Regions from separate parts of the Brevibacterium sp. SMBL_HHYL_HB1 genome, predicted to be linked through region 1. Evidence: predicted binding sites of a transcription regulator. Region 1 holds the regulator's gene; each other region holds the start of a gene.
The links. The regulator HrcA, encoded in region 1, represses chaperone genes, less so after heat shock. The targets are predictions, from matches to a motif close to TTNGCACTCGNNNNNNNCGAGTGCNAA.
Positions count from the first base shown of each region.

Region 1 (9,842 bases):
GTGGTCGGGGTCGCCGCGGTGGAGCTGGTCCATGGGGAAGGACATGACATCGGTCGGGCCGTCGAGGTCCATCCAGGTGACGTGGAGTTCGGACATGGCCGCGGAGTCGACCATGGTCACGGCCAGTTCCGCCCCCGGGTGCATGTGGAGGGCCCGACCGAGGTATTCGGTCAGGGCCACGACCTCGTCGAGGTCCACCTCGGCGCCGGTCTCGTTGAGGATCTCGGTGTTCATTCGGAACTCCCCCACAGGTCGTAGGCGTCGACGATCTTCGTCACCAGCGAATGCCGGACGACGTCCTTGCTGCCGAGTTCGCAGAACTGCAGATCGTCGATTCCGGTCAGGATGTCACGGACGACCTTGAGCCCGCTGCGGGTCTTGCCCGGCAGGTCGATCTGGGAGATGTCACCGGTGACGACCATGCGGGAACCGAAACCGAGCCGGGTGAGGAACATCTTCATCTGCTCGGCCGTGGTGTTCTGCGCCTCGTCGAGGATGATGAACGCATCGTTGAGTGTGCGTCCGCGCATATACGCCAGCGGGGCGACCTCGATCGTGCCGGTCTCGATCAGCAGCGGGATCGACTCGGGGTCGATCATGTCGTGCAGGGCGTCGTAGAGCGGGCGCACATAGGGGTCGATCTTCTCGTTGAGGCTGCCCGGCAGGTAACCCAGCGACTCTCCGGCTTCCACGGCCGGCCGGGTCAGGACGATCCGCGAGACCTCCTTGTGCTGGAGGGCGTTGACGGCCATCGCCATGGCCAAGTACGTCTTGCCGGTGCCTGCGGGGCCGATGCCGAAGGTGATCGTGTGGTTGCGGATGGCCTTGACATAGTCGTGCTGGCCCATCGTCTTCGGTCGGATCGATTTCCCGCGGGTGGACAGGATGTTCGTGCCCAGCACCGCCGAGGCGGCCGCTCCCTCCGAGGAGAACGTCGTGACCCGCTCGATCGTCTCCTCGTTGATCCGATGACCGGCGGCATGGAGCTTCTTGAGTTCGCCGATGACATTGACGAATTCCTCGACCCGCTTGGGACCGCCAGCGGCCTGGACCTGATTGGTCCGCACGTGGATGTCGAGGTCGTCGAAGCTGCGTTCGAGGGCGCGCAGGTTCGCTTCCCCGGGCCCGAAGAATTCGACGAGGTCGATGGAGTCGGGGATGACGAGGCGGACGGTGTCTGGGGCGTCCGCACCGGTGTCAGCGTCGGCTGCGTCCGAGTCGGTGGTATTCACAGGGTCCGTGGGTGGGTGGGTGATGTCCAGAATGTTCCTTTGCATGCGGGGGCGCACCGTCACCGGTGGCGCCTAGGTGTGTTCCCATCTTAGTCCGTTGTCTCACCAACGGCCCAATGAACTCTGGGTCATGACCAGGCCCGCGGATCCTGCCGAGGAGGAGCGCAGGATGGTCGGGCCCAATCGCACCGTTCTCGCACCGACGGCGTCCAGGGCCTCGAGTTCGCCGCCGCTGATGCCGCCTTCGGGGCCGACGACGATGACGATGCGCTCGGGCTGGGCCGAATACGCTGGCCGGTCGCCTGTGGGATCGTGCCCGGCGGTCTCGCCGCCGAGGTCCCTCAGCGCCTGGGACAGCCGGAGCTGCGCGGTCTCGTGGAGAACGAAGATCGAATCGGTGTCCGACAGCTGGCGGGCCAGAGACGTCCCGCGGACCAGCTCGTGCAGTCGGGGGAACCGGGATCGCCTCGCCTGCAGGGATGCGGCCTGGAGCAGGTGCTCCCATTTCGCCGCCATCTTCTCCCGCTTCTTCGCCGGCCAATCGGCGATGGAGCGTTCGGCCGCCCACGGGATGACCTCGTCGACGCCGATCTCCGTGGCCGCCTCGATGGCCTGCAGATCACGGTCGCCCTTGGCCAGGGCCTGTACGAGGACCAGACGCGGTCGCATCGCCTCCTCGGTGGTCACCTCGGCGATGTCGAGGCCCATCTGAGTCGCCGAGGCGGCCGTGACGGTGCCGCGGGCGCGCGTGCCCTGACCGTCGACGATCTCGATCTGCTCGCCGGGACCGATCCGCCGCACCCGCACCGCGTGCCCGGCCACGTCCTCACCGACGGTGAGGACCTGGCCGCTGACCGCCTCAGCGGCGGTGGCACAGTGGAAGACGGGAAGGCTCACCGACCGGCGAACCTCTCACGCATGCGGGAGAACATGCTGTGCTTCTCGGTGGTGATCTGAGCTCTCGGGGCCTGCTCGCCGCGCAGTTCGGCGAGCTTCTCGAACAGTTCGCGCTGTTCGTCGTCGAGCTTGTCGGGGGTGAGCACCTCGACGGTGATGAGCAGGTCGCCGCGGGTCTCCGAGCGCAGACGCGTGGCACCGAGTCCGCTCAGCTTGACCACCGTGCCCGACTGGGTGCCCGGGGCGATGCTGAGGTCCTGGGTGCCGTCGAAGGTCTCGAACGGGATCGTCGCGCCCAGGGCGGCCGCGGTCATCGGCACGGACACGGAGGCGCGCAGGTTGTCGCCGTCGCGCTGGAAGACGTCGTGGCGGGTGACCATGACCTCGACGAAGAGGTCTCCGGCCGGCCCGCCGCCGGGGCCGACTTCGCCCTGGCTCGACAGCTGGATCCGAGTGCCGTCGGAGACACCGGCGGGGATGCGGATCTTCATCGTCCGCTGCTTGCGCACACGGCCGTCGCCCTGGCAGTTGAGGCAGGGGCTGGGGATGACGGTGCCGAAGCCGTGACAGGAGTTGCAGGTCTGGTTCGTGACCATCTGGCCCAGCAGGGTGCGGGTCATGCGCTGGACGCTGCCGGCGCCGTGGCACAGGCTGCAGGTCTCGATCGAGGTCCCTTCCTGCGTGCCGGCACCCGAGCAGGTGTCGCACACGACCGCGGTGGTCACGTCGAGGTCGACGGTGCCGCCGAAGGCCGCGGTCTCCAGGTCGATGTTGACGCCGACGAGGGCGTCCTTGCCGCGCTGGGTGCGTGGGATCGGGCCGCCGGCCTGACCGCCTCCGCCGCCGAAGAAGGTCTCGAAGATGTCGCCGAATCCGCCGCCGGCCGGGAAGCCCTGCCCGTTCTCGCCGCCGCCCATATCGTAGTTGCGGCGCTTCTCCGGGTCGGAGAGCACATCGTAGGCCAGTGAGATGGCTTTGAACTCGTCTTCGTGACCGGGATTGACGTCCGGGTGGTACTTGCGTGCCAGCTTCCGGTACGACGACTTGATCTCAGCCGCGGAAGCGTCCTTGGACACTCCGAGTGTTTCATAGTGATCGGCCACAGAAACTTCTCTCTCCCTGATGGTGTGTGTTCTTGATATTCGTGGTGGTCAGCTGCCGTCTGAGCGGGGAAATGCGGCAGCTCTTCATCCCCTGTCGAGCAGTGAGGACACGTACTTCGCCACTGCCCTGACGGCCGAGATCGTCGTCGGGTAGTCCATTCTCGTCGGTCCCAGCACCGCCAGACGGGCCGAGGAACCTGCGTCATGACCATATTCGGCGGCGACGACGGATGTCGAACTGAATGATTCGTGAGTATTCTCACGACCGATCCGCACGCTGATCTCCTCTTGGTCCTCGGCCATCGAAGTCAGCAGCTTCAGCAGCACCACCTGCTCTTCGAAGGCCTCGAGGATCGGGGCCATCTGCTCACCGAACTCATGCCCGGATCGAGCCAGGTTGGCGGTGCCGGCCATGATGATGCGCTCCTCGCGGGTGGCTGCGACGAGGTCGATGACCGCGGCCCTGATCCTGTCGATGCCGATCTCGTCCGGGTCGACGGCCTCGGCACCGGCCGCCTCGGCGGGAGTCGGGGTCCGCTCCGCACCGGCGGCCTCCCCCGCGACGTGGGAGAGCTTCTTACCGGCGAACTCGGAGTTGATCCGATCGCGGATCTCGCGCACCCCGCCGTCGTCGAGCAGCTGGCTGAGTGTGACGGTCTTCTGTTCGACCTGACCGGCATCGGTGATGAGGACGACGAGGACCCGACTCGGACCGAGGCCGACGATCTCGATGTGCTTGATCCGAGCCAAGGACACCGTCGGGTATTGGATCAGCGCCACTTGGTGGGTCAGGCCCGAGAGCACCCGGACCGTGCGGTCGAGCATCTCATCGAGGTCGACGTCTCCGTCGATGAGCTGGAAGATCGCCCGTCGCTCCGCCTGGGTCAGCGGTTTGAACTCATCGATGCGGTCGACGAACATCCGGTAGCCGAGATCGGTGGGGATCCGCCCGGCCGAGGTGTGCGGCTGGGCGATGTAGCCCTCCTGCTCGAGGTGGGCCATGTCGTTGCGGATCGTCGCCGGCGAGACCCCGAGGGTGTGACGATGGACGATGGCCTTCGATCCGACGGGTTCGTTCGTGGCGACGAAGTCCTCGACGATGGCGCGCAGAACCTGGGCCCGTCTGCTGTCGTTCATCGCTGACCTCCCCACACGCTTGGCACTCGTTCACACTGAGTGCCAATTCTACGCCTCTTCGCGGGTGATTTCATTTCGACTCCGGCGCTTTCGCGCTTTCCGCCTCACCGTCGGAGGGTCACCGGGCTTCGGTCTTCGCGGACCATTATGGTGGATGCCTGTGAATGCTTTCGATCGCTATGGCTCCGATGTCCTCTCCGGTGACTCCCCGTCCTCGCACCGGCCGAAGAAGTCCCGCCCCGTCGAGATCGGACTGGGCATGGTCCTCGAGGATGCGATGAGCGGATACGTCGGGGCCGTCGTCGGGGCCGAGAAGACCACGGCCGGTGTCGTCGTCAACCTCGAGGACCGGCAGGGCAGGGTTCGGGCCTTCCCCCTCGGGCCGGGATTCCTCCTCGAGGGTCAGCCGGTCGATCTCCGCCTGCCGACGAAGAAGAAGGCGACCGGCGCTGCTCGCACTGCCTCGGGTTCGCGTGCCGTGGCAGGTGCCAAGGCACGGGTGGCACGCGGATCGCGCATCTGGGTCGAGGGCAAACACGATGCCGAACTGGTCGAGAAGATCTGGGGCGACGATCTGCGCATCGAAGGCGTCGTCGTCGAACCCCTGGGCGGCCTCGATGACGTCGCCGACAAGCTCGCGGCGTTCGGCCCCGATGCGGACCATCGGGTGGGAGTCCTCGCCGATCACCTGGTGGAGGGGACGAAGGAATCGAAGATCGCCGAGGCGGTGCGCGCCGATCCCCGGTACCGCGACGTCGTCCACATCATCGGTCACCCCTATGTCGACATCTGGCAGGCGGTCAAACCGCATGTCGTCGGCATCGATCAGTGGCCGGCCGTTCCCCGCGGCGAGGATTGGAAGACCGGGATCCTGCGGCGCATCGGGTGGCCGCACGCCGATCATCGCGATGTCGCCCGCGGCTGGGTGCGCATCCTCGGGAAAGTGACCACCATCGCCGATGTCGAACCGACCCTGTCCGGACGCGTCGAGGAGCTCATCGACTTCGTCACCGTCGGCTGAGTCGGAGGACGTCGGCTGAGTCGGAGCCTGCCGACGATGACGACAGCAGTCGACGATTCCGCCCGGAATCACAACACCTGCGGTAATGCGGAGAGTCCGAGGACTCGAAAGGACGCTCATGACGCAGAATCCCCAGCAGCCCGACGACAGCCAGCCGCGACCGATGCCGCCGGATTACCCTGCGGCATCCGGGCCCCAGCAGCCCTACGGTTCGCAACCGCCCTACGGTTCGCAAACCCCCTACGGGTCTCAGCAGCCCTACGGTTCCCAACCGCCTTATGGGCCACCGCAGAGCTACTCGGTCTCGCACAGCGCCAACGGCCCGGCAGCCGACCGGGCGCTGTTCAACTCACAGCTGTTGCCGCCGCAGGCCTTCGGCACCGGGTCCGAAGGCTTCTGGCAGCCCTCCCCCTCGGACCGCAGTGCTGCGGTCTGGACCCACATCGGGTCCATCCTGCTCGGCTGGCTTCTCCCGCTCATCCTCTTCCTCGTCAAGAAGGACGAGTCCCCGTACGTTCGCGAACATGCTCGGCAGTCGCTGAACTTCGAGCTGACGCTGTTCCCGATCTTCTTCATCGGTTCGATCTTCACACACACCGGAGTCGGCCTGCTCATCCTCCTGGCCGCGGCGATCGTTGACATCATCTTCCATGTCAATGGCGCGATCGCGGCCAATCGCGGCCAGGGCTACAGAATTCCCCTGGCGATCTCAATGATCAAATGACTCGTCCGCCGTCCTGACCGCCGGCTCCCGGGCCTGCCCGTTCCGATCTCCGAGCACGGGCGAACCAAGCCGACGACCGGGGCAGGAAGGCCAACACCACGCTCGCGGTGCCGGACAGCAGAAAGCAGCTGATCAGCAGCGGATTGAGCGGAGTCATCACCATGAAGGCCAGTCCGAGGCAGGCCAGCGCCACCCACCGAGCGCGCTCGTGACCGACGACCAGTCGCCACGCATAGGCCGTGAATCCCGCAACGACGACGAGACCGATGGCAGTCCCGATGCCGACGATCACCGTGGCGATTCCTGTCGAGGCATCGCCGGCCCAGGACAGTGCCGTCGTGTCAGTGAGGTCTCCCATCCCGCGCAACATCCAGCCGAGGAGTCGGAACGTCCGCCCGCCGGTGAATGCCATCCAGAGGAGAGCTGCAAGGACGAAGAACGGGGCGATGAATCCCAACGCCGAGGCGACGATGACCTCCCACGGGCGCTTCGGCAGACCGGAGACGTGCATCCGCCCCGTGCGGTGGGCTCCACGGAGCAGATCCTCCCTCGCCCGTGCGGCCATCTCGCGTGGATCCTCGGCCGGCATGTGGCCGGGCATGCGACCCGTGTCAGAGTGAGAGTGGCCGGTCAGCGGCGGCGCAGGATTCGGCCAGGCTTCTGACCGGCGTTCCTGCCCGAACCCGGGATCCTGTGTACTCATATTCGAAGCGGCAGTCCGTTCGGCACCGATGACCGATTCCGTTTCGACCTTACTACACCCGTTGCCGGATTGGCCCAGGATTCGGGCTTTCCTCCCTAGGACCCACACGGCGACTGGGCTACGGTGGAGTCGAGAGGCTTTGAAAGGACTCACATGTCGAACAATCCCCACCCGTCGGACAACGGCCGCCCCATGCCACCCAACTATTCCCAGGCTTCCGGGCCCCAGCAGCCCTACGCGCAGCACCCGGGCGACCAGCCCTACGGCTCGCAGCAGCAGGGCCAACAGTCCTACGGCTCCCAGCAGTACGGTCAGCAGAGCCCCGGCTACGGCCCGCAGTCGTATCAGCAGGGCGGGCCCCAGCCCGGCTATGCGCCCCATTCCACCGCAGCCGCTTCGGCCTTCTCCCCCGCGGCCGGAGTCCCAGTCGGCGCACCGCTTCCCGAGTCCGCCTACGGATCGGGTTCGGTCGGCTTCTGGGCCGCCGATCAGACCGAACGCACGACTGCGCTGTGGTCACACCTGGCGCATGCCGCCACCTACGTCGTCGGTCTCGGCTGGATCGTCACGCTTGTCCTCTACCTCATCAACAAGGACAGATCACCCTTCATCCGCCACCACGGAGCACAGTCGCTCAATCTGCTCATCATCGGGGTCATCGCCGTCGTCGGTCTCGGCTTCATCGGCGGGGTGCTCTCGATCGTCGGCATCGGCCTGCTCATCCTGCTCCTGATCCCAGTCGTCAGCATCTACATGATCGTCATCGAGATCATCGCCGGACTCGCCGCCAACCGCGGGGAGGGCTACAGAATCCCGATGACCCCGAACTGGATCAAGTGAGCCGCCTGCGCTGACCCCGACCGCAGCCTGTCTGAAGGCTGTGCGGAAGCCCGACCCCGGTTCATTGCCCGGGGCCGGGCTTCAGACGAATTCAGTGAGCACTCGCACCATATGGTCGGCGAGCAGTCGGCCCTGCAGGGTCGGTTTGAACCGGCCGTCGGCGACACCGTCTTCGTCGAGCAGACCCTGCTTGACGAAGGTCCTGATCGCCTGCTCGCTGCCAGCGGCCAAGGAGTCCAGCCGCAGTTCGGAATCGATGCGAGCGGCCAACATGATCCGTTCGATCTCCCGTGTCTGTTCGTCGAGGACCTCGCGGCCGATCGACGGGGACTGCCCGGCCAGCAGCCGATCGGCCCAGGCCCTGGGATGCTTGGCGTTCCAGAACCGCACTCCGCCGACATGTGAGTGAGCTCCGGGACCGTACCCCCACCAATCGGCGCCCTGCCAATAGGCCATATTGTGCAGACACCTGGTCTCGGTCCCGGTCGACCAGTTGCTCACTTCGTACCAGTGCAGTCCGGCCGCGGTCATCGCGGCATCGGCGATCTCGTATTTGTCGGCGAGGTCGTCCTCATCGGGCATCGGCAGCTGGCCGCGGCGGACCATCGCCCCCATCTTCGTTCCGGGTTCGACGATGAGCGAGTACGCCGAGATGTGATCGACGTCGTTGGACAGGGCCACATCGAGCGAACGCCGCCAATCCTCGATCGACTCCCCCGGAGTGCCGTAGATGAGGTCGAGGCTGAGATCGAGTCCTGCCTCCTTCACCCACCGGGCCACCTCGGGGATCTTGTCCGGATCATGGGTCCGATCCAAGGTCGCGAGCACATGCGGGACGGCCGACTGCATCCCCATCGAGACGCGATTGAATCCGGAACCGGCCAAGGTGGCGATGTAGTCCGGATCGAGCGTGTCGGGGTTGGCCTCGGTCGTGACCTCGACGTCGGCGGCCAGACGGAAGCGGGCGCGGATATCGTCCATGACTCCGGCGAGCACATTCGCCGGCAGCAGAGTCGGGGTGCCTCCGCCGAAGAAGATCGTCGAGACCTCACGGTCACCGGCGTCGACCTCGGCGAGGGTGGTCACCGACAGATCGAGCTCGCGGGCGAGATTGGCGCGAAAATCCTCACGCGAGGCTCCCGGTCCGAGGTCCTCGGCGGTGTAGGTGTTGAAATCGCAGTAGCCGCAGCGGACCCGGCAGTAGGGGACGTGGATGTAGAGGCTCAGCCCCCGGTCGGCGGCGCCCACCCCCGCCGAGGCGGGAAGTGAGCCGTCGCGCGGTGGCACCTCACCGGTCGGTTGTGCGGGCACTTACTTCTTGCTGTCCTTGGTCTCCGGCTCATCGGAGGACAGCGCGGCGATGAAGGCGTCCTGCGGCACCTCGACGGTGCCGACCATCTTCATCCGCTTCTTGCCCTCCTTCTGCTTCTCGAGCAGCTTGCGCTTGCGGCTGATGTCGCCGCCGTAGCATTTGCTCAGCACGTCCTTGCGGATGGCGCGGATCGTCTCGCGGGCGATGATGCGTGAGCCGATGGCCGCCTGGACGGGCACCTCGAACTGCTGGCGCGGGATGAGCTTGCGCAGCTTGCCGGCCATGGCGACGCCGTAGGAGTAGGCGTTGTCGCGGTGGACGATCGCGGAGAACGCGTCGACCTGATCGCCGTGGAGCAGGATATCGACCTTGACCAGGTCGGACGCGTCCTGACCGTCATCGGAGTAGTCGAGGGTCGCATACCCTTTGGTCCGGGACTTGAGCTGATCGAAGAAGTCGAAGACGATCTCGGCCAACGGCAGCCGGTAGCGGATCTCGACCCGGTCCGAGGACAGGTAGTCCATGCCCTGCAGGCTGCCGCGACGGGTCTGGCACAGTTCCATCACCGCACCGATGTAGTCGCTCGGGGTCAGGATCGTCGCCCGGACCATGGGCTCCCTGACCTCCTTGATCTTTCCGGTCGGGTACTCGCTCGGGTTCGTCACCGTCGTCTCGGTCCCGTCCTCCATGGTCACCTCGTAGATCACGCTCGGTGCCGTGGAGATGAGGTCGAGGTCGTATTCGCGCTCGAGCCGGTCGCGCAGGACCTCGAGGTGGAGCAGGCCGAGGAAACCGCAGCGGAAGCCGAAGCCCAGGGCCGTCGACGTCTCGGGTTCGTAGGCCAGGGAGGCGTCGTTGAGTTTGATCTTGTCG
Region 1 covers NZ_CP062936.1:1,264,925-1,274,766, reverse strand. Annotated here, with positions in the region: gene ybeY (rRNA maturation RNase YbeY) at 1-234, opposite strand, end outside; gene IG171_RS05860 (PhoH family protein) at 231-1,232, opposite strand; gene IG171_RS05855 (16S rRNA (uracil(1498)-N(3))-methyltransferase) at 1,335-2,129, opposite strand; gene dnaJ (molecular chaperone DnaJ) at 2,126-3,232, opposite strand; gene hrcA (heat-inducible transcriptional repressor HrcA) at 3,317-4,369, opposite strand; gene IG171_RS05840 (DUF3097 domain-containing protein) at 4,524-5,390, shown strand; gene IG171_RS05835 (DUF4870 domain-containing protein) at 5,509-6,114, shown strand; gene IG171_RS05830 (hypothetical protein) at 6,107-6,679, opposite strand; gene IG171_RS05825 (DUF4870 domain-containing protein) at 6,971-7,657, shown strand; gene hemW (radical SAM family heme chaperone HemW) at 7,739-8,968, opposite strand; gene lepA (translation elongation factor 4) at 8,969-9,842, opposite strand, start outside.

Region 2 (9,842 bases), 810 kb from region 1:
CTGGACCGAGGAGGAGTCCTACTTCTTCCGCCTGTCGAAGTACCAGGACAAACTGCTCGAACTGTACGAGACCCACCCCGAGTTCATCGGCCCCGACTCCCGCCGCAACGAGATCGCCTCCTTCGTCGCCTCCGGGCTGCGCGACCTCTCGGTCTCCCGGACCACCTTCGACTGGGGTGTGCCCGTGCCCGGCAACGACAAGCACGTGATGTACGTGTGGATCGACGCTCTGACGAACTACCTCACCGCCGCGGGATACCCCGATGACGAGGAGCGACTGGCCAAGTGGTGGCCGGCGAACGTCCACATCATCGGCAAGGACATCATCCGCTTCCACAGCGTGTACTGGCCCGCGTTCCTCATGAGCGCCGGCCTCGAGCTGCCCAAGCGGGTCCACGCCCACGGCTTCCTGTTCAACGCCGGCGAGAAGATGTCGAAGTCCGTCGGCAACGTCGTCGACCCGCTCGACCTCGTCGACGCCTTCGGACTCGACACGCTGCGCTTCTTCCTCTTCCGCGAGGTCTCCTACGGCCACGACGGGTCCTATACGAAGGATTCGATCATCACCCGCAAGAACGCGGACCTGGCCAACGAGTACGGCAACCTCGCCCAGCGGTCCCTGTCGATGATCGCGAAGAACTGCGACGCCCAGGTGCCGCAGCCGGGCACCCTGACCGAGGCGGACGAGGCCCTGCTCGCGCTCGCCCGCGCCGTGCCCGACACCGCCCGTCGCCACGTCGACACGCAGGCCCTCCACCTCTACGTCGAGGCCTGCTGGAAGGTGCTGACCGAGACCAACCGCTACTTCTCCGCCCAGGCGCCCTGGAAGCTGAAGAAGACCGACCCCGAGCGCATGGCCACCGTGCTGTGGGTGACGATTGAGGTCGTGCGCATCATCTCGATCATGATCCAGCCGGTCATGCCCGATTCCGCGGGCAAGATCCTCGACCTCCTCGGCGTTCCCGCAGGAGCCGGTGAGGCCGGGGCGAAGGTTCTGCCGACCGCCGCCGAGACCGGATCCGGCGCCGAGGCGATGGAGACAGTGACCGCAGGTGCCGGCATCGGTGTCGCCGCCGGTGCGGCCTATGCTTCGGCGGGTCTGGCCCCGAATGTTGCCGAGGCGGCCGCCGGTGGGCTCGCCGACGCCGAGGTCGATCCCCGGTCGTTCGCGGCCGTGGCGTTCCCGCTCGAGCCGGGCACCCCGCTGCCGAAGCCCGAGCCCGTGTTCCCGAAGTTCGTGGAGGAGTCGGAGTAATGGCCTCGCGCGCCGCCGGAACCTATCCACCGGTGCCCGAACCGCTCGCCTTCCCCTCCGTCGACACCCACACCCACCTCGACATCTGCACCGGAGTGCGGCTGCCGTTGGGTGCCGACGAGCCGGAGCCCGAGGTTCGGCCCGATGAGGACGAGGAGTTCCCGAGCCTCGACTTCTTCTTCGACACCGCGCAGTCCGCCGGGGTCCAGCGCATCGTCCAGATCGGCTGTGACCTTCCCGCGGCGAGGTGGACGACCGAGCTCGTCGCCTCCCAATACGCGGGAGACAGCGGAGCCGCCGAGGTGACCGCCGCCTCGGCCGTGCCCGCACCGCCTGCGGCCGGTCGCACGTGGATGCTCGGGGGAGTGGCCCTCCACCCGAATGAGGCGCCGAGGCTGGCCGAGCGCGGTCTGCTCGATGACGCGCTGACGGAGATCGAGTCGCTCGTGACCGCCCACGACCGGATGCGCGTGGTGGGGGAGACCGGGCTGGACTACTTCCGCACCGGCGAGGAGGGCATCGCCGAACAGCAGCGGTCCTTCCGAGCCCATATCGAGGTCGCCAAGCGCACCGGCAAGGCCCTGCAGATCCACGACCGCAACGCCCACGCCGATGTGCTGCGGATCCTCAAGGAGGAAGGCGCCCCGGAGGTCACGATCTTCCACTGTTTCTCCGGAGATGAGCAGATGGCCCGGGAATGCGCGGCCGAAGGGTACTTCATGTCCTTCGCCGGCAACCTCACGTTCAAGAACGCCGAGGAGCTGCGCCGAGCCGCGGCCGCAGCGCCCCTGGAGCTGCTCTTGACCGAAACCGATGCCCCGTTCCTGACCCCGCACCCACACCGCGGCAAACCGGGAGGACCGTATCTGACCGCGATCACCGCTCGGAAGCTCGCCGAGGTGCGCGGCGTGAGCGAAGAGGAACTGTGCTCGGCCGTGTGGGCCAATGCCGAGACCGCGCTCGGCGGCTGGGACTGAACTTCAGCGCCCGAGGAGTGAACCCAACTGCAGCACCTCAAACGGAGGCAGCATTGCGACGGCTGAACCGGACTGTGACATCCGAAGGGTGAATTGATCTCCAGCACCCCGAAATGTGAGGGGGATTACGGCACTGCAGGGCCGCCTCGGCGGGTGAATGTCACGGTCACGACACCCCTGAAAACACGGGGGAACTCCTGGTCAGATGGCTACCCAGGAAACTCACACCGTTACAGTTCCGTGATGTTTTGCGAACCGTGTAACGAATCGGTTACAGTGAACGGGTCGATAAACTCTGCTCAGGGATATTTTTGTGATTGATTTTCTCAAGAACCGCAAGGTTCAGATCGCTGCACAGGCGGTAGTGATTACCGGACTCGTGGGTGGCACGGGGGCCGTTGTGACCATGAATAAGCCTGTGATCTTGGACGTCAACGGACAGGCCGAGGAGATCCGCACCTTCGGCGGGACCGTCGGTGACATCCTCGACAGTCATGACATCGATCTCGATAAGCGCGACGAGGTCAAGCCCGGCGTCGAGACGAAGGTCGACAGGGACATGACGGTCACCGTCAACACCGCGAAGAAGGTCTCGCTGTCCGTCGACGGTGAGGAGACCGACGAATGGACCAACGCGAACACCGTGGGTCAGGCGCTGGCCGACCTCGGCGTCGATGCGAAGGGTGCCGATCTCAACACGAAGGCCAACCAGCGGCTGAAGGAGAAGGGCAACGACATCGACGTCACCACGTCGAAGGACCTCACCGTCGTTGCTGACGGCAAGGACCACAAGGTCTCGGCCGCCGTGGGCACCGCGAAGGAAGCGCTCAAGGAATCGGGCGTCAAGCTCGAGAAGGACGACTTCCTGTCCGTGCCGATGTCCGCCGACGTCTCCGACGACCAGGTGCTGACCGTCAACCGCGTCGAGAACAAGACGGTCAAGGATAAGCAGTCCATCGAGGCCGAGGTCGAGACCAAGAAGTCCGATTCGCTCTACGAGGGTGAGACCAAGGTCGAAACCGAAGGCAAAGACGGCGCGAAGCAGGTCGTCTACAAGGTCAAGACCATCAACGGCGAAGAGGTGAAGAAGGAGAAGAAGGACGAGAAGGTCCTTTCCGAACCCGAAACCAAGGTGGTTCTCAAGGGCACCAAGAAGAAGGAGACCCCGGCCGACACCGGCGGCTCCGACTCCGGCGACTCGGGCAGCTCGGACTCCGGCGACTCGGGTGGCGACTCCGGTGACTCGAGCACCGGCGGCGGCGACTCCGGTTCGAGCGGGGGCTCCATGAGCACCGCCGAGATCAAGGCCATGCTCGGTGGACCCGGATCCAAGTGGTATTCGATCGTCGAGTGCGAGTCGAACTTCGATCCGAAGGCCTCGAACGGCACCCACTTCGGTCTGTTCCAGTTCCTGCCCTCGACCTGGCACTCCGTGGGCGGCAGCGGCAACCCCGCTGATGCCAGCCCGCAGGAGCAGTTCCAGCGTGCGAAGAAGCTGCAGGCCGAAGCCGGCTGGGGCCAGTGGCAGTGCTCCTGATGTGAGACCCGCTCCGACCGTCTTCGACAAGCGATATCGACAACTGAGCTGAGGTGGTCGGGAGAGCGTGGGCCCGGGATCTTTCCCGGGCCCACGCTCTTTCTCATTCAAACGCCGACGCGAAGACGGCGAGAGGGCGATGCGAAGGCGGTGCGAGGGCGACGCGGGGACGGTGCGAGGGCGATGCGGAGACGGCGCGAGGGCTGGAACCGTGCGGCGTGGAGTCGGGCCAATCTGAGCTTTCGCCCAGAGCATGGCGAATCACTGGCACTCAAGTTGACCGAGTGCTAAGAGCGTTCTAGAGTCGAATTAGCACTGACGCTCAGTGAGTGCCAGTTTCATAGGACGGTCGAATCGCTCGGCACCCGCGACGACGAGAGGTTCACGGCAGCAGCCGCCGTCTGACTCAACGAAGAATGAATCCAGCGAAGGGAGAGGGCCCGATATGTCGGTCTCCATCAAGCCACTCGAAGATCGGATTGTCGTCCGTCAGGTCGAAGCAGAGCAGACTACCGCCAGTGGTCTGGTCATTCCCGAAACCGCCAAGGAAAAGCCTCAGGAAGGCGAAGTTGTCGCAGTCGGCCCCGGCCGCGTCGCTGACAACGGAAACCGGGTGCCGGTCGACGTCGCCATCGGCGACAAGGTCATCTACTCGAAGTTCGGAGGCACCGAGGTCAAGTACGCAGGCGAAGAATACCTCGTGCTCTCGGCTCGCGACGTGCTCGCCGTCATCGGCTGAATCCCCTGAACAACCACTTCACTGACAGGAGGACGAATGCCTAAATCTCTGGAATACAACGACGACGCACGTCGGGCACTCGAAAAGGGTGTCAACACTCTCGCCGACACCGTCAAGGTCACGCTGGGACCCAAGGGTCGCAATGTCGTGCTCGACAAGAAGTGGGGCGCCCCCACGATCACGAACGACGGTGTGACCATCGCCCGTGAGGTCGAGGTCGACGACTCGTACGAGAACCTCGGCGTCCAGCTGGCCAAGGAAGTCGCCACCAAGACCAACGACATCGCCGGTGACGGAACCACCACCGCGACCGTTCTGGCCCAGGCCTTCGTCAACGAAGGACTGCGCAACGTCGCCGCCGGTGCCGCACCCGGTCAGCTCAAGCGCGGAATCGAAACCGCCGTCGAGTCCGTGTCCGAACAGCTCGGCACCATCGCCCGCGATGTCGCCGACTCCTCGGAGATCGCTCATGTCGCCGGTCTGTCCGCTCAGTCCGAAGAGATCGGCAAGCTCATCGCCGATGCCTTCGACAAGGTGGGCAAGGACGGCGTCATCACGATCGACGAGTCCCAGGCCGCCTCGGTCGAACTCGAGATCACCGAGGGCATGCAGTTCGACAAGGGCTTCCTCTCGCCCCACTTCGTGACCGATGCCGATCGTCAGGAGGCTGTGCTCTCCGACGCTCTCATCCTCATCAACCAGGGCAAGATCTCCAACATCCAGGAGCTCCTGCCGGTTCTCGAGAAGGTGCAGCAGGCCGGCAAGCCGCTGTTCATCGTCGCCGAGGACATCGAGGGCGAAGCACTGTCGACGCTGGTCGTCAACAAGCTGCGCGGCATCCTCAACGTCGCCGCCGTCAAGGCACCGGGCTTCGGTGACCGTCGCAAGGCCATCCTCGAGGACCTCGCCGTCCTCACCGGCGGCCAGGTCGTCACCCCGGATATGGGCATGAAGCTCGACCAGGTCACCCTGGAAGAGCTCGGCAACGCCCGCACCATCACCGTCACCAAGGACAACACCACCATCATCGATGGTGCCGGGTCCGATGACGCTGTGGCCGGACGTGTCGCCCAGATCCGCTCCGAAATCGAGCACACCGACTCCGACTGGGATCGCGAGAAGCTGCAGGAGCGCTTGGCCAAGCTCTCCGGCGGTGTCGCCGTCATCAAGGTCGGCGCCGCCACCGAGGTGGAGCTCAAGGAGCGCAAGCACCGCGTCGAAGACGCCGTGTCCGCTACTCGTGCCGCCATCGAAGAGGGCATCGTCGCCGGTGGTGGATCTGCTCTGATCCACGCCGCGAAGGTGCTCGGCGGAGACGACCTCGGGCTGACCGGCGATGCGGCCACCGGTGCTGACATCGTCAAGCGCGGAGTCGTCCAGCCGCTGCGCTGGATCGCCGAGAACGCCGGACAGGACGGTTACGTCGTCGTGTCCAAGGTCACCGACCTCGAATCCGGTCAGGGCTACAACGCCGCGACCGGTGAGTACGGCGACCTCATCGGCGCCGGAATCATCGACCCCGTCAAGGTGACCCGCTCGGCGCTGCGCAACGCCGCTTCGATCGCCGCCCTGGTTCTCACCACCGAGACCCTGGTCGTCGAGCAGAAGGAAGAGGAGGACGAGGACTGAGCACTCCGCTCGGCCTGAGTCGCCTCTGAGACACACCAGTGGCCCGGAACATCGCGTTCCGGGCCACTCGTGTATTCACATCGCGCCGCGAGTCTGCCGGGGACTGAGTCGCAGGTCTGCCGAGAGCTCTGTCTACGACAGATGGCTCTGGTTCCACATCGAGCTGTCTGTCGCAGAGCGAGCTCTCGGCAGATGTCAGACGCGGTGCTCGAGCAGGGTGCACCCAGACGCCTCACAACTACTGGCCAGTCATTTCTCATGTTCCCGACCGGGGATCGTCGTTAGTCTGGTCCAGACAGATTGCAGCAACCCTGGCAGCCAGCAGCCCTGGCACCCAGCAACCCTGAGGGATTCAATGACGACCGTCTCGCAGATGCCCATCGCCCGACTCCGCGACGCCTCGAAGATCTTCGACCCCGAAGGGGCGGCCGTGACTGCCCTCAACCGCGTCAGCCTCGACATCGCTCCGGCCAGACTCACTGCCGTGATGGGGCCCTCGGGTTCGGGCAAGTCCACCCTCATGCACGTCCTCGCCGGACTCGACCGTCCCACCTCGGGCAGGGTCCACCTCGGCGAGAAGGAGATCAGCGGCCTGCGCGAGGATGAGCTGTCGGCCCTGCGCAGGCGTCGGATCGGATTCGTCTTCCAGGCCTTCAACCTCGTGCCCACGCTCACGGTCAAGGACAACATCCGACTGCCGTTCGAACTCGACGACCGGCGGCCCAACGCCGACGAACGCGTGTGGATCTCGACCGTGGTCTCCCGCCTGGGCCTCGAGTCGCGGCTGAAGCACCGGCCGGGTGAGCTCTCGGGCGGACAGCAGCAGCGCACCGCCATCGCCCGGGCGCTCGCAACCCGACCCGACATCCTCTTCGCCGACGAACCGACCGGCAACCTCGACGCCCGGTCGGGTCGCGAGGTCATGGCGATCATGTCCGAGGCCGTCCGCGATCTCGGGCAGTCGATCGTGCTCGTCACTCACGATCCGCTCGTCGCCGCCCACGCCGATCGCGTCGTCTTCCTCGCCGACGGCACTCCCGTCACCGAGCTGGATGAGGCGATCAGCGCCGAGGCGATCGCCCAGACCATGCTCGATCTCGATGAGCGCGCCGAGGCGGCCGGGAGCCGCCGATGAGCCCGCTGCGCGAGATCCTGGCCAATCCGCGACAGTTCTTCCCCAGCTTCCTCGTCGTCTTCATCGCCGCCCTCTTCGGCACCGCCATCATGCAGGGCATCGCGATTCTCACCGCATGGCTGTCCTCGGCCCAGATCGTCGCGGAGTCGAACAACGCACAGAATCTGCTCACCGTGGTCGGATTCGTCTTCTTCCTCATCGCCCTCTTCGTCTCCGCCATCGTCATCGCGAACACGTTCTCGATCATCATCGCCGGCCGCAGCCGCCAGCTGGCCCTGCTGAGGCTCATCGGCGCTTCACCGGCACGGCTGCGACGGGCAGCCTCGGCGGAGGGGCTGCTCATCTCCATCCCCAGCGCCGTCCTCGCCTTCGGCGCCTCGACCGCGCTGTCGTGGGTAACGCTGCGCTGCCTCGGCGATCGAATCACCGAGGAGGTCGGGCTCGCCGAGCCGATGATGGCCGTGCCCGCGGCCGCCACCGTCGTCGTGACCTGGATATCCGCCTATCTGGGTGCCCAGCGCATCGCCGGGATCTCCCCGATCGAGGCCACCAACCAGGCCGTCGAGCGCCGACCGGAGGATGCCCGCGCCGCGATGGGAGCGCTGACGGCGGCCCTCATCCTGCTGACGATGGGGCTGACGTTCCTCATCAACGCCGTGATCGGGGCGAACGATAACCGGCTGTCCATCATGGGCGTCCTCCTCGTCGCGCTCGGGGCGGTGCTGACCTTCCTCGGCGTCATCGTCGGCAATCCCTGGATCCTGCCACCGCTGCAGACGGCAGTCGGGTGGCTGCTCGGGCGCACCGCGGTCGGGCGTCTGGCCGCGACGACGATCGCCCGCCATCCCACTCGCAATGCTCGCACCGTCATCGGACTCGTCATCGGCATCACCCTCATCGTCATGTTCGCCACGGCCATGACGACCTTCCGCGACCAGCTGCTCGACTACGCACACTCGTTCGGCGAAGAGGGGTGGGACGGCCTCGAGGACGCAGTGGCCGCGGTCATCGACAAGACGATGCTGTTCTTCCTCGGCATGATCCTCTTCTCAGTGATCATCGCCGTCATCGGGGTCGCGAACGCTCTCATGCTCTCCGTACGACAGCGCACTCAGGAGATCGGACTGCTCATGGCCCTCGGCCAGACCCCGAAGCGGGTCCGACGCATGATCGCGGCCGAAGGGCTGCAGCTGAGTCTGACCGCGTGCGTGGTCGGCGTCCCACTCGGCGTCGCCTACGGCTGGATCGGGGCGCTGACCCTGCTGTCGCCGCTGACGGGCATCTTCGCCCCCAGCGTGCCCTGGTGGGTCATCGCCGTCGTCGTCGGAGGCACTCTGGTCGCGGTCCTGGCCGCCAGCCGCGGACCCGCCCGCGCGGCGACGTCCATCAGCCCCGTCGAAGCGCTCGAAGCCGTGTGAGCGGCGGCATCACCGACCGGGAGTCGTCGCTCAAGTCGTCGCCCGCGCCTGCTCGACGGACCGGCTCAACGGCCGAGCCGACGTCGGCGTCTGCCCGGCCCTGTTCGCAGCGGCGGGCACCGATCCGAAGCTCATCGACACCCGCGCCGAGGTGTGGGAACGGGCGCACACGGGATGTCGCACCATCGTCACCGAATTCCTCGGTGCGATGGCGGCCACCGACAGACAGAGGGAGCAGGAGCTGATCCGCCTCCACACCCTCGTTGACGGATTGGCCACACATCCGGTCCGTCTCCGCGTGCGTCCTCAACGTCGGTGAGCGGATTCGGCGCTGTCGACCGCTGAGTTCCCGCCGGCGTCCGGGGCGGCTCGATTCTCGTCCTCGGTCGTCGAGGCCGCGGACTGTTCCTCCTCCTCGACGGCCAGGCGTGCGTAGTGCTTGGCGATGACGGCGCAGACGAGGAGCTGGATGATGTGGAAGATCATCAGCGGCAGAACGTAGACGCCGACATCCTCGGCGGGGAAGAGGAGGAACGCCATCGGCAGGCCGCTGACCTGACTCTTCTTCGAACCGCAGAACAGGAGCACGATGCGATCGGCCCGATCGAACCTGAACACTCGGCCCAGGCCGATGAAGATGCCGAGCACGAGGGCCAGCAGGACCGAGGACAGGGCGATGACCTTGAGCAGATCCACCGGCGGAACGATCGTCCACAGTCCCTGCGTGACGCCGGTGCTGAATGCGGCATAGACGACGAGCAGGACCGACCCCTGATCGACGATGGACACGAGGATGCGGTGCTTGGCCAGCCAGGAGCCGATGTGCCGGTGCAGCAGCTGACCGGCGATGAAGGGGATGACGAGCTCGCCGATGATCTCGAGGAACGACTGCGGGGTCACCTCGACCCGCGAGCCCAGCAGCGCGGCCGCGAGCAGGGGCGTGACGATCACGCCGAGGACATTCGATACGGACGCCGAACTCACGGCCAGGGCCACATTGCCGCGAGCGACCGACGTGAACGCAATCGAGGACTGCACGGTCGAGGGCAGCAGACAGAGGAAGAGGAAGCCCGTCGCGATGACCGGGCTGATGATGGCCGTCGGCAGAAGCGTGATGAGCAAGCCGATCGCCGGGAAGAGCACGAAGGTGCC
Region 2 covers NZ_CP062936.1:452,116-461,957, forward strand. Annotated here, with positions in the region: gene metG (methionine--tRNA ligase) at 1-1,255, shown strand, start outside; gene IG171_RS02145 (TatD family hydrolase) at 1,255-2,232, shown strand; gene IG171_RS02150 (resuscitation-promoting factor) at 2,651-3,769, shown strand; gene groES (co-chaperone GroES) at 4,215-4,508, shown strand; gene groL (chaperonin GroEL) at 4,545-6,137, shown strand; gene IG171_RS02165 (ABC transporter ATP-binding protein) at 6,493-7,272, shown strand; gene IG171_RS02170 (FtsX-like permease family protein) at 7,269-8,690, shown strand; gene IG171_RS18960 (hypothetical protein) at 8,721-8,876, opposite strand; gene IG171_RS02180 (bile acid:sodium symporter family protein) at 8,997-9,842, opposite strand, start outside.
Region 2: groES (co-chaperone GroES) is a predicted target of HrcA. The motif match lies at 4,034-4,060, and genes of this name have one in related genera.

Region 3 (9,842 bases), 1.1 Mb from region 1:
GGCCTCGGTGCCGGAGTCAGTCCTGCGCGGGCAGGACCCAGTCGATGGGTGCGATACCCTTCTGAGCGAGCAGATCGTTGGTGCGTGAGAACGGGCGGGAGCCGAAGAATCCGCGGCTGGCCGACAGCGGCGAGGGATGCGGGGATTCGATGATGGCCACCTCGGCGACGCCCGACCTCAGCAGGGGAGCGAGACTGCGGGCGTCCCGGCCCCAGAGGATCGCGACCAAGGGCTGATCCCGTTCGATCAGCGCGGTGATCGCCCGCTCCGTGATCTCCTCCCAGCCCTTGCCGCGATGGGAGGCCGGCTGCCCCGGAGCGACAGTCAGGACCCGGTTGAGCAGCATGACTCCCTGCCGCGACCAGGCGCGCAGATCCCCGTGCGCGGCCGGAGGGACGCCGAGGTCGGCCTCGAGCTCCTTGTAGATGTTGCCCAGCGACCTCGGCAGCGGCCTGACATTCGGATCGACGGCGAAGGACAGCCCGATGGGGTGGCCCGGCGTCGGATATGGGTCCTGACCGACGATGAGGACCTTCACCCCAGCCAGCGGCTCGGAGAAGGCGCGGAAGACGGAGCCTCCGGCGGGCAGGTACTCGCGTCCGGCGGCGAGCTCTTCACGGAGGAAATCGCCCACCGCATGGATGCGCTCTTCCACTCCGGTCAGGGCCTGAGCCCAATCGGGGGACATGATCTCGGTCATCGGAGGTCTCGACGTCATGCAGGCGAGTCTAGTGAAGTGCGGACTCGAGTGTGCACATAGCGCAGATCGGGTGTGCACGATCGCCTATCGAACCGGTGTTCTGCCCGCAGACGGCACGCGTTATGCTCGGCCTGAAGGAGTTCATCGTCGAACGAAAGGACCGCAATGTCGGAATTCCCCGAGGCCAAGAACTGGAAGATGCTCATCGGTGGCCAGTGGGTCGGCGCCGCTGACGGTGACACCGCCGACGTCATCACGCCCATCGACCGCAACGTCGTCATCGCCACCGTGCCCAACGGCAAGGAGGCCGACGCCGACCGCGCCGTCCAGGCCGCACGGAATGCCTTCCCCGAATGGGCGGCCCTGCCGTTCAAGGAGCGCCAGAAGAAGCTGGTCGCCTGCGCCGACGCGCTCGACGCCGCCTCCGAGGAGCTGGCCCAGCTGACCGCGATCGACACCGGAAACGCGATCCGCACCCAGGCCCGCCCGGAGACGATCGTCCTGGCCGATCTGTTCCGCTACATGGGCGGCGTCGCCGGTGAGGTCAAGGGCAACACCCTGCCGGCCGGGGACAAGCAGCTGCAGTACACCAAGCGGGAGCCGCTGGGCGTTGTGGCCGGCATCCTGCCGTGGAACTCGCCGCTGATGATCGCGGCCTTCAAGACCCCTGCCGCGCTCGCCGCCGGCAACACCATCGTCCTCAAATGCGCCGAGGACGCTCCGCTGACGATCCTCAAGATGGCCGAGGTCATCGCCGACATCCTGCCTGCCGGCGTGCTCAACGTCGTCACCGGCAAGGGCTCGGTCATCGGTGAGGCGCTCAACGTCCACCCGGACGTCGACAAGGTCTCGTTCACCGGTTCGACCAGCGTCGGCCGGCATGTCGCCGAGGTGGCCGGCGGCCGTCTCGCGCACTCGTCGATGGAGCTCGGAGGCAAGAGCCCGAACATCATCTTCCCGGACTCCAACGACGACGACACCCTCGAGCAGGTGCTGCTGTCGACGCGCTTCGCCCGTCAGGGACAGTCGTGCACCATGGGTTCGCGACTGTTCCTCCACGAGGACATCTACGACGACTTCCTGGGCAAGCTCGTCGACGCCGTATCGAAGATGAAGGTCGGCGACCCACGCGATGAGTCCACCGACATCGGCTGCATCATCAACAAGAAGCAGTACGACCAGGTGGCCAGCTACATCGAGCTCGGCAAGTCGATGGACGGAGTGGAGATCGCCTACGACGGCTCCGACTCCCTCGAAGTCGGCGAGCCCGGCTTCTACCATGCTCCCGTCATCTTCTCGAAGGCGAAGAACGACTGGCAGACCAGCCGTGAGGAGATCTTCGGTCCCGTCCTGTCCGTGATTCCGTGGAAGGACATCGACGAGGTCATCGACATGGCCAACGATTCCGACTTCGGTCTCGCGGCCTTCGTCTTCACCAAGGACGTCGACGCGGCTCTGACCGTGGCCAACCGCATCGAGTCCGGCTGGGTGCAGGTCAACCAGGGCGGCGGACAGCTGGCCGGCCAGTCCTACGGCGGCATGAAGACCTCCGGCTTCGGTCGTGAGGCGTCTCTGGAAGGCATGCTCGAAGGCTTCACCCAGATCAAGCAGGTCAACATCCGCATCCGCTGAGCCGGCGCGAGTTCCCGGGGCTGAGCCGCCTCGGTGCCGGTCCGCGAATCACCCCGTCGCAGCGGTCATCGATCCGATGCCGTGCGGCGGGGTGACACCGTTCTCGGCCGGCGCGCCGCCCGGCCGCGAGCGAGCTCACAGGCCGGGCGGCGCGCCGAAAATTTCGGTCCCGTCGATCGAGCGATAATATAGAAGTCCAGTCATCTCTCGAAGGAGCACACTCTCTATGCCGCCGAACAACGACACCTCAGAACTGAGCGAGCTCGAGGTGGCCGTTCTGGAGTTCGAGCGGCGGTGGTGGAAATACGGCGGTGCCAAGGATCACGCGATCCGTGAGCGCTTCGACATGTCGGCCACCAGCTACTTCCAGATACTGAACTCGCTTCTGGACAACCCTGCAGCTCTGGCCAGCGATCCGATGCTGGTCAAGCGCCTTCGCCGAATCCGCAGCACGCGGCAGAGTGAGCGCGCCCAAGCCCGCGTCTCGAGGTAGACATGACTGACGAATTCGACGAGATCGAGCCCGGCCGGCGCAGCGGCGCCCATCGACAGGAGTCCGCCGCGTCGTCGAACATCGGCGCCATCTCACTGGTCATCGTGCTCGCGCTGGTCGCGGTCCTGCTCGTCGTGGCCGCCATCAACATCATCTTCTCGTCGATGGGCAACCCCGAATCGAAGATCGCCGACCCGCCGGCCTCTGAGGCCTCTGAGTCGACCTCGGCCGAGCCCTCGCCGAGTGAGAGCGAAGTCAGCGTCGCCGACGACTCGATCACCGTCGACGTCCTCAACGGCTCCGGTGTCGCCGGGGCAGCGAAGAACTTCTCCGAGGCCGTCGAGGAGAAGGGCTGGACGCTCGGGCAGGTCGGCAACTACTCGACGAACCTCACGGACTCGACCGTCTACTACCAGGGTGAGGACAACGCCGCCCAGGCGAAGCTCGTGGCCGAGTCGCTGGGGGTCTCGGCCACCGAGGCTTCCGAGGACTTCGACGCCGACATCACCGTGGTGATCTGCTCGGACATCGCCGACCGCGGGCCCGAACCCAGCGAAGGTGCGGAGTCCGAGGAAACCGGCGACGCGAACGGCTGAGCTTCCTCGGCGAGTACCCGGGTCAGGGACGCGGACGGTGGGCCGCCTCGGCGAGTACCCGGGTCAGGGACGCGACTTTCTGACCGTTTGGTCGGATTCCTTCTCGTCGGTTCCCGCTGTCAACAGGGCGAAAAGCCAAAGTTAACGAATCGATAACAGTCCTGTGCGGCCCGAAGTGGGGTGCGCGCCTGCGGTAGAGTTGCACCCAGCTAGGCAAGCACAGCGCCTTGTGTTCTGTTCGTGCTTCACCGAGATTATTCTCCCGAGGTCAATGAGAGAAGTCGCGGGGTCGGTTGAGTTTTACTAGCTTTCGCATACCAGATGCGGTCGTCTGATCGCGGCTGAGATGCGGGATTTCAATGGCACTGCACTGTATGGAGAAGTAATGGCACAAGGTACCGTCAAGTGGTTCAACGCTGAAAAGGGCTACGGATTCATCACCCTCGAAGGCGAAAACCAGGACGTGTTCGTTCACTGGAGCGCAATCCAGATGGACGGCTACCGCTCTCTCGAAGAGGGCCAGCAGGTTGAGTTCGAAGTTGGAGAAGGACAAAAGGGTCCTCAGGCGGAGTCCGTCACCCTCCTCTGAGACTGACTGCTGTAAGAATCTCAGAATGATCGCTGTCAGCACAGTCTTCTGATCCGCTGTGGGCGGGCGCCGGTTCCATCGGCATCCGGTTGCACGGGGAAAGCGCCGAGCAGGCAACTGCTCGGCGCTTTTCAGCTGTCCGAGGCGGGCTTCTTGGCGGAAGTTTCGCCGACAGCTCGCTCTGCGACAGGCAGCCCCGTATGCAACCAGGGCTGTCGGTCGCAGACCGAGCTCTCGACGACGAGCACCGGGAGTCGGGACGCTGAGGCAGCAGGGGCGTTCACAATGGGCCGAACTGCCGAGGTGGTGACGCCGAACCGGTCATCGTGTCGATGGTGCTGGCTCTCTCGCGCCCCGAGAATCCGCGGAACCTGTTCGAGAAGCCGCAGATCCGGCCGGCCTCCGGCACCCGGTGAGTACCCGGTGAGTGCCCCGTCGCGCTCCGCGGGGCTCGTGACCGCAGGTGACGAATATTTGCACTCGCATGGTGAGAGTGCTAAATCTAGTACTGGTGAAAACCGATGGGTTCCCACCAGCCGTCTCGAGAGCGTGGCCCTTATGTGGAATGGGACATATGGGCTCACTCTCTGCCGTCGCGGGCGTTGACGACTGCTCTGGTTACCCAGTCCACTCCATCAGGGAGGATCTAAGCCGCTATGGCAAAGATGATTGCATTCGACGAAGAAGCTCGTCGGGGACTCGAGGCTGGTCTCAACCAGCTCGCGGACGCGGTCAAGGTGACCCTTGGACCCCGCGGTCGCAATGTCGTGCTCGAAAAGCAGTGGGGAGCACCGACCATCACGAACGATGGCGTCTCCATTGCCAAGGAGATCGAACTCGAGGACGCCTACGAGAAGATCGGCGCCGAACTCGTCAAGGAGGTCGCCAAGAAGACTGACGACGTCGCAGGCGATGGAACCACCACCGCTACCGTGCTCGCTCAGGCCCTCGTGCGCGAAGGCCTGCGCAACGTGGCAGCCGGTGCTGATCCGCTCGGCCTCAAGCGCGGCATCGAGAAGGCCGTCGAGGCTGTCACCGATGTCCTGCTGAAGAACGCCATCGAGATCGAGACCAAGGAACAGATCGCCGCCACTGCCGGCATCTCCGCCGGAGATGCCGCCATCGGTGAACTGATCGCTGAGTCCATCGACAAGGTCGGCAAGGAAGGCGTCGTCACCGTTGAGGAGTCCAACACCTTCGGACTCGAGCTCGAACTGACCGAGGGTATGCGCTTCGACAAGGGCTACATCTCCGGTTACTTCGTCACCGACACCGATCGCCAGGAAGCTGTCCTTGAGGATCCCTACATCCTCATCGTCAACTCCAAGATCTCGAACGTGCAGGAACTGCTGCCCGTCCTCGAGAAGGTGCAGCAGTCGAACAAGCCGCTGTTTATCATCGCCGAAGACGTCGAGGGCGAAGCCCTGGCCGTCCTGGTGCTCAACAAGCTCAAGGGCACCTTCAAGTCCGTGGCCGTCAAGGCTCCGGGATTCGGCGACCGCCGCAAGGCGCAGCTGGCCGACATCGCCATCCTCACCGGTGGCCAGGTCGTGTCCGAGGAAGTCGGGCTCAAGCTCGACAGCGTGACCACCGATCTGCTGGGCACCGCCCGCAAGGTCGTCATCACCAAGGACGAGACCACCATCGTCGAAGGCGCGGGAGACGCCGAGGAGATCGCCGGACGGGTCGCACAGATCCGCGCCGAGATCGAGAACTCGGACTCCGACTACGACCGTGAGAAGCTGCAGGAGCGTCTGGCCAAGCTGGCCGGCGGTGTTGCAGTCATCAAGGCCGGAGCCGCCACCGAGGTTGAGCTCAAGGAAACCAAGCACCGCATCGAAGATGCCGTGCGCAACGCCAAGGCTGCCGTGGAAGAGGGAATCGTCGCCGGTGGCGGCGTCTCCCTGATCCAGGCGGGCAAGGCTGCCTTCGCCGACCTCGCACTCGAGGGTGACGAAGCAACCGGCGCCAACATCGTCAAGGTCGCCGTCGAAGCCCCGCTGAAGCAGATCGCCACGAACGCCGGCCTCGAAGCCGGTGTGGTTGCCGACAAGGTCGCCAACCTCGAGCCCGGATTCGGCCTCAACGCCGTCACCGGCGGGTACGAGGATCTGCTGGCTGCAGGCATCAACGACCCGGTCAAGGTGACCCGCTCTGCTCTGCAGAACGCCGCCTCGATCGCCGGTCTGTTCCTCACCACCGAGTCGGTCGTCGCCGACAAGCCTGAAAAGGCCGCAGCAGGTGCAGACGCAGCTGCCGGCATGGACGGCATGGGTGGAATGGGCGGCATGGGCTTCTGATAGCTCCTGCTGCTCGAAGAGCCGTGCCGGTGCCCGCAAGGGTGCCGGCACGGCTCTTCTCATATCCGCTCCCCGGCGGGCCCGCACCGGACCCATCCGCGGTCGTGCCCGGGCCCGTCCACACGCAGACTTGCGGTTCGACGGGGGTCTGGCGGCACCGGCGCATATCCGGCTACGCTGATCGTCATGAGCTTCACGGGAACCGATTCCTGCGGAAACAGTCCGAAGAATCTCTTCGTCGCCCGGTTCGAGCAGAACCTGTTCAACGGTGATCGTTCGGCCCTCGCCGAGGTGGTCGCCGATGACTGCGTGCTCCAGATCGTCAGCGCCGACGGAGCCAGCACGCACACCGGAGCTGCACAGGTCCTCGATGCTCTGGTGAGCCTGTCGGCCCAGGCACCGGCCTTCGGTCACCTCGAGGCCGCGATCACCCACGGCAAGGCCGCCGCGGCCTGGGGTCATTGGCAGCAGTCAGCGGACGGGGAGGACCCCCGCCACTTCTCGCACACGATGTGGTTCACCACGCACAAGGCGCAGGCCTTCGGCCAGATCCGGATCTTCCAGACCTGAGTCGACTCGGCCCCGGCGGCCGGCCCGGCCCCGGCAGCCGGCCCGTCCCTGAGTGGGTCCGCCCCCGACAGCTGGCCCGTCCCTGAGCCGGTCCGCCCTCGGCAGCCGGCCCGTCCCTGAGTCGGCCCGACCCCGGCAACCGGCCCGTTCCTGAGCCGGCTCGTCCGTGCGGTGCCGGTGCAGTCCCTCTGCGATCGGGCCCGCGCGTGCCGCTCCGGGCAGTCAGTCCCAGGGATTGTCGCGATGGTGGCGGCGGCCGCTGCGCCGCCTGCGCTGCTCGTCCCGGCGTGAGATCTGCCCCGGCGAATAGGGCGGCATGGGCGGGTGCGGCGGCTGCAGCCCGCGGCCCAGATCGGATTCGAAGTCCTCGGCGGAGCGGTCTTCCTGCTCGAGTTCGCGTTTGGCATCGGCATCGCCGAGGTGGGCCCGCGCCCGGGTCGTCAGCTCCCGTTTGCGATTGCGAATGATCTCGTCCTTGTGAGCGATGCGAGTGATTCCGCCGAAGAGCATCGGCAGGATGACGAAGATCGGCCAGAAGAAGATGAACTGACCGCTGGCGAACGAGGTGAACGCCCAGATGGCGAGGGTGAAGCCGGCCGGGCCGGCGATCATGCCGAGAATGGAGCGGCGCACACGGTCCCGGTAGTACTTGCGCGCGGCGGCGTCGATCTGCTCCGGAGTGATCGGCACCCGATCGTCCTCGAGGCGGGCCAGAGCCTGTGCCCGCTCCGCCTCGCCCAGTTGGCCGGGTTCGACCTCCGCCGGATCGGTGAGCACCAGATCGTCGATGAGCTCGGGGATCTCGCCCAAGGTCTTGAGCTTGCTGGCCGCCTCGGTGCGTTCGTCGAATTCCGCGACATCGAGCTGTCCGAGAGCATACGCCTCGGAGAGCACGTCGCTGACCACCGCACGATCGGCGTCGGAGGCTCGGACCTGCCCATATGATCGAGGATCTGCGCTGAAACGCGACCAGAGGGGACGAGCGTTCATATTGAATACTCTAACCCCGCCGCAGCGGAAGTGCCTGAGTGAAGTGTTGGAGAGCGCTGGACTAGACTCGGCCGGGTGGAACCCGTGGTCGTGCTCATCCTCTTCGCCGTGTTCCTCGGAGCTCTGTCGCAGAGAGTCACCGGCATGGGGTTCGGGCTGGTCAGCGGCCCCTTCCTCGTCCTCCTCCTCGATCCGTTCAGCGGTGTCATCCTCGTCAACATCTGCGGCATCGTCGCCGCATCCTCGGTCTTCGTCCGCACCTTCGCCGAGGTGGAATGGCCGTCGTTCCGACAGCTGGCCCTCGGCGCGGTGATCGGCACGGTCCCCGGCGCCCTCATCGCCTCCCGACTGCCCACACCACCGCTGCAGATCCTCATCGGTGCGCTGATCGTCGTCTCGCTCATCAGCTCGCTGACCCTCGGCCGGCTCGGCCGTCACATCCCGGCGAACCTCGGCACCCGACTGGGCACCGGGCTGCTCTCGGGAGCGATGTCGGCGGCCGCGGGCGCCGGGGGACCGGCGGTCAGCGCCTACGCGGTGCTGACGAACTGGCAGCAGCGGTCCTTCGCAGCCACCCTGCAGCCGTTCCTCGTCGCCGGGACCGTCTCGGCGGTGGTGATGAAGGTGATCGTCAACGGCGGGGCCTGGCCGCACCTGCAGATCGGCACGTGGATCGGTCTGGCTCTCGTTCTCGCGGCGGGTCTCATCGGTGGGGACTGGCTGTCGCGGCGCATCGACGTCGGGATCGCTCGGGGCGGAATGCTCGTCCTCGCGTTCGGCGGGGGAATCGCGGCGCTGATCAAGGGGGCTGTGGCACTGGTCTGAGGAGGCTGAGAACTGAGCAGTTGTGGGGCACAGGCTCAGACGTCTGTCAGTTTTGTCGGGCATACTGTTCGAGGACATAGTCAGCCGGGGAGGCATGGATCGTGACTGAAGTATTTCTGTTGCTGCTCATTGTGCTCGGGGCCGTTTTCTTCATCGGCCATCGCAAGGAGAAACAACGTCAGCGGGAGCTTCTCGCCGCCGAACTGCAGCAGGTGAAGAAGACCGCCGAGGAGGACGTCACCTCGTTCGGCGAAGAGGTCGCCGAACTCGATGTCATCACCGCTGGAGTCGAACTCGACACCGGAGGCGCCCAGGACTACAAGCAGGCTCTGGACTCCTACGACGTCGCGAAGGAGACGCTCGAGAAGGTCGACGAACCCTCCGATATCCGCAACGTCACCGAGGCGCTCGAAGACGGTCGCTACGCCGCGAAGTGCGTGCGCGCCCGCGTCGAGGGCAGACCTCTGCCCGTGCGTCGTCCGCCCTGCTTCTTCAACCCCCAGCACGGCCCCTCGGTCGAAGACATCGACTGGGCCCCGGTCGGCGGGCAGCTGCGCCCCGTGCCCGTGTGCGCCGCCGATGCCGAACGCGTGGCCGTCGGCGCCGAACCGGCCGTGCGCAAGGTCGTCACCGGTGACGGACGCACCCGACGCGCCTACTGGGAGGCCGGCCCGGCCTACGCCGAATACAATCGCGGCTACTTCAACTCCTATGCCGGCTCCGGCCTGCTGCCCGGCGTCCTCATGGGCGCGATGATGTTCGGCGGCATGGGCGGCGGCTGGGACAGCGCCTACGGAGGCGATATGGGCGGCGGAGACATGGGCGACGCCGGTGGTGACGGCGGTGGCCTGTTCGGCGGCGACGGCGGAGACGGCGGCGGCCTGTTCGGCGGCGACGGCGGCGGATTCGACATCGGAGACATCTTCTGATGGACACGATCGAGATCCGCGGCGAGTCGATCAAGCTCGGCCAGCTGCTCAAACTCCACGGAGTGGCCGAACACGGTGCCATGGCCAAAGACCTGATCGCCGACGGTGAGGTCACCGTCAACGGCGAGGTCGAGACCCGTCGCGGTGCGACGATCCGTCCCGGAGACAGGGTCGAAACCCTCGGCGAGGCCATCGAGGTGGCCACGGAGTAGCCGTCA
Region 3 covers NZ_CP062936.1:124,732-134,573, forward strand. Annotated here, with positions in the region: gene IG171_RS00580 (uracil-DNA glycosylase) at 17-718, opposite strand; gene IG171_RS00585 (aldehyde dehydrogenase family protein) at 866-2,332, shown strand; gene IG171_RS00590 (DUF3263 domain-containing protein) at 2,559-2,825, shown strand; gene IG171_RS00595 (LytR C-terminal domain-containing protein) at 2,828-3,421, shown strand; gene IG171_RS00600 (cold-shock protein) at 3,807-4,010, shown strand; gene groL (chaperonin GroEL) at 4,667-6,310, shown strand; gene IG171_RS00610 (hypothetical protein) at 6,497-6,880, shown strand; gene IG171_RS00615 (DUF1707 domain-containing protein) at 7,103-7,786, opposite strand; gene IG171_RS00620 (sulfite exporter TauE/SafE family protein) at 7,946-8,695, shown strand; gene IG171_RS00625 (hypothetical protein) at 8,797-9,624, shown strand; gene IG171_RS00630 (RNA-binding S4 domain-containing protein) at 9,624-9,836, shown strand.
Region 3: groL (chaperonin GroEL) is a predicted target of HrcA. The motif match lies at 4,484-4,510, and genes of this name have one in related genera.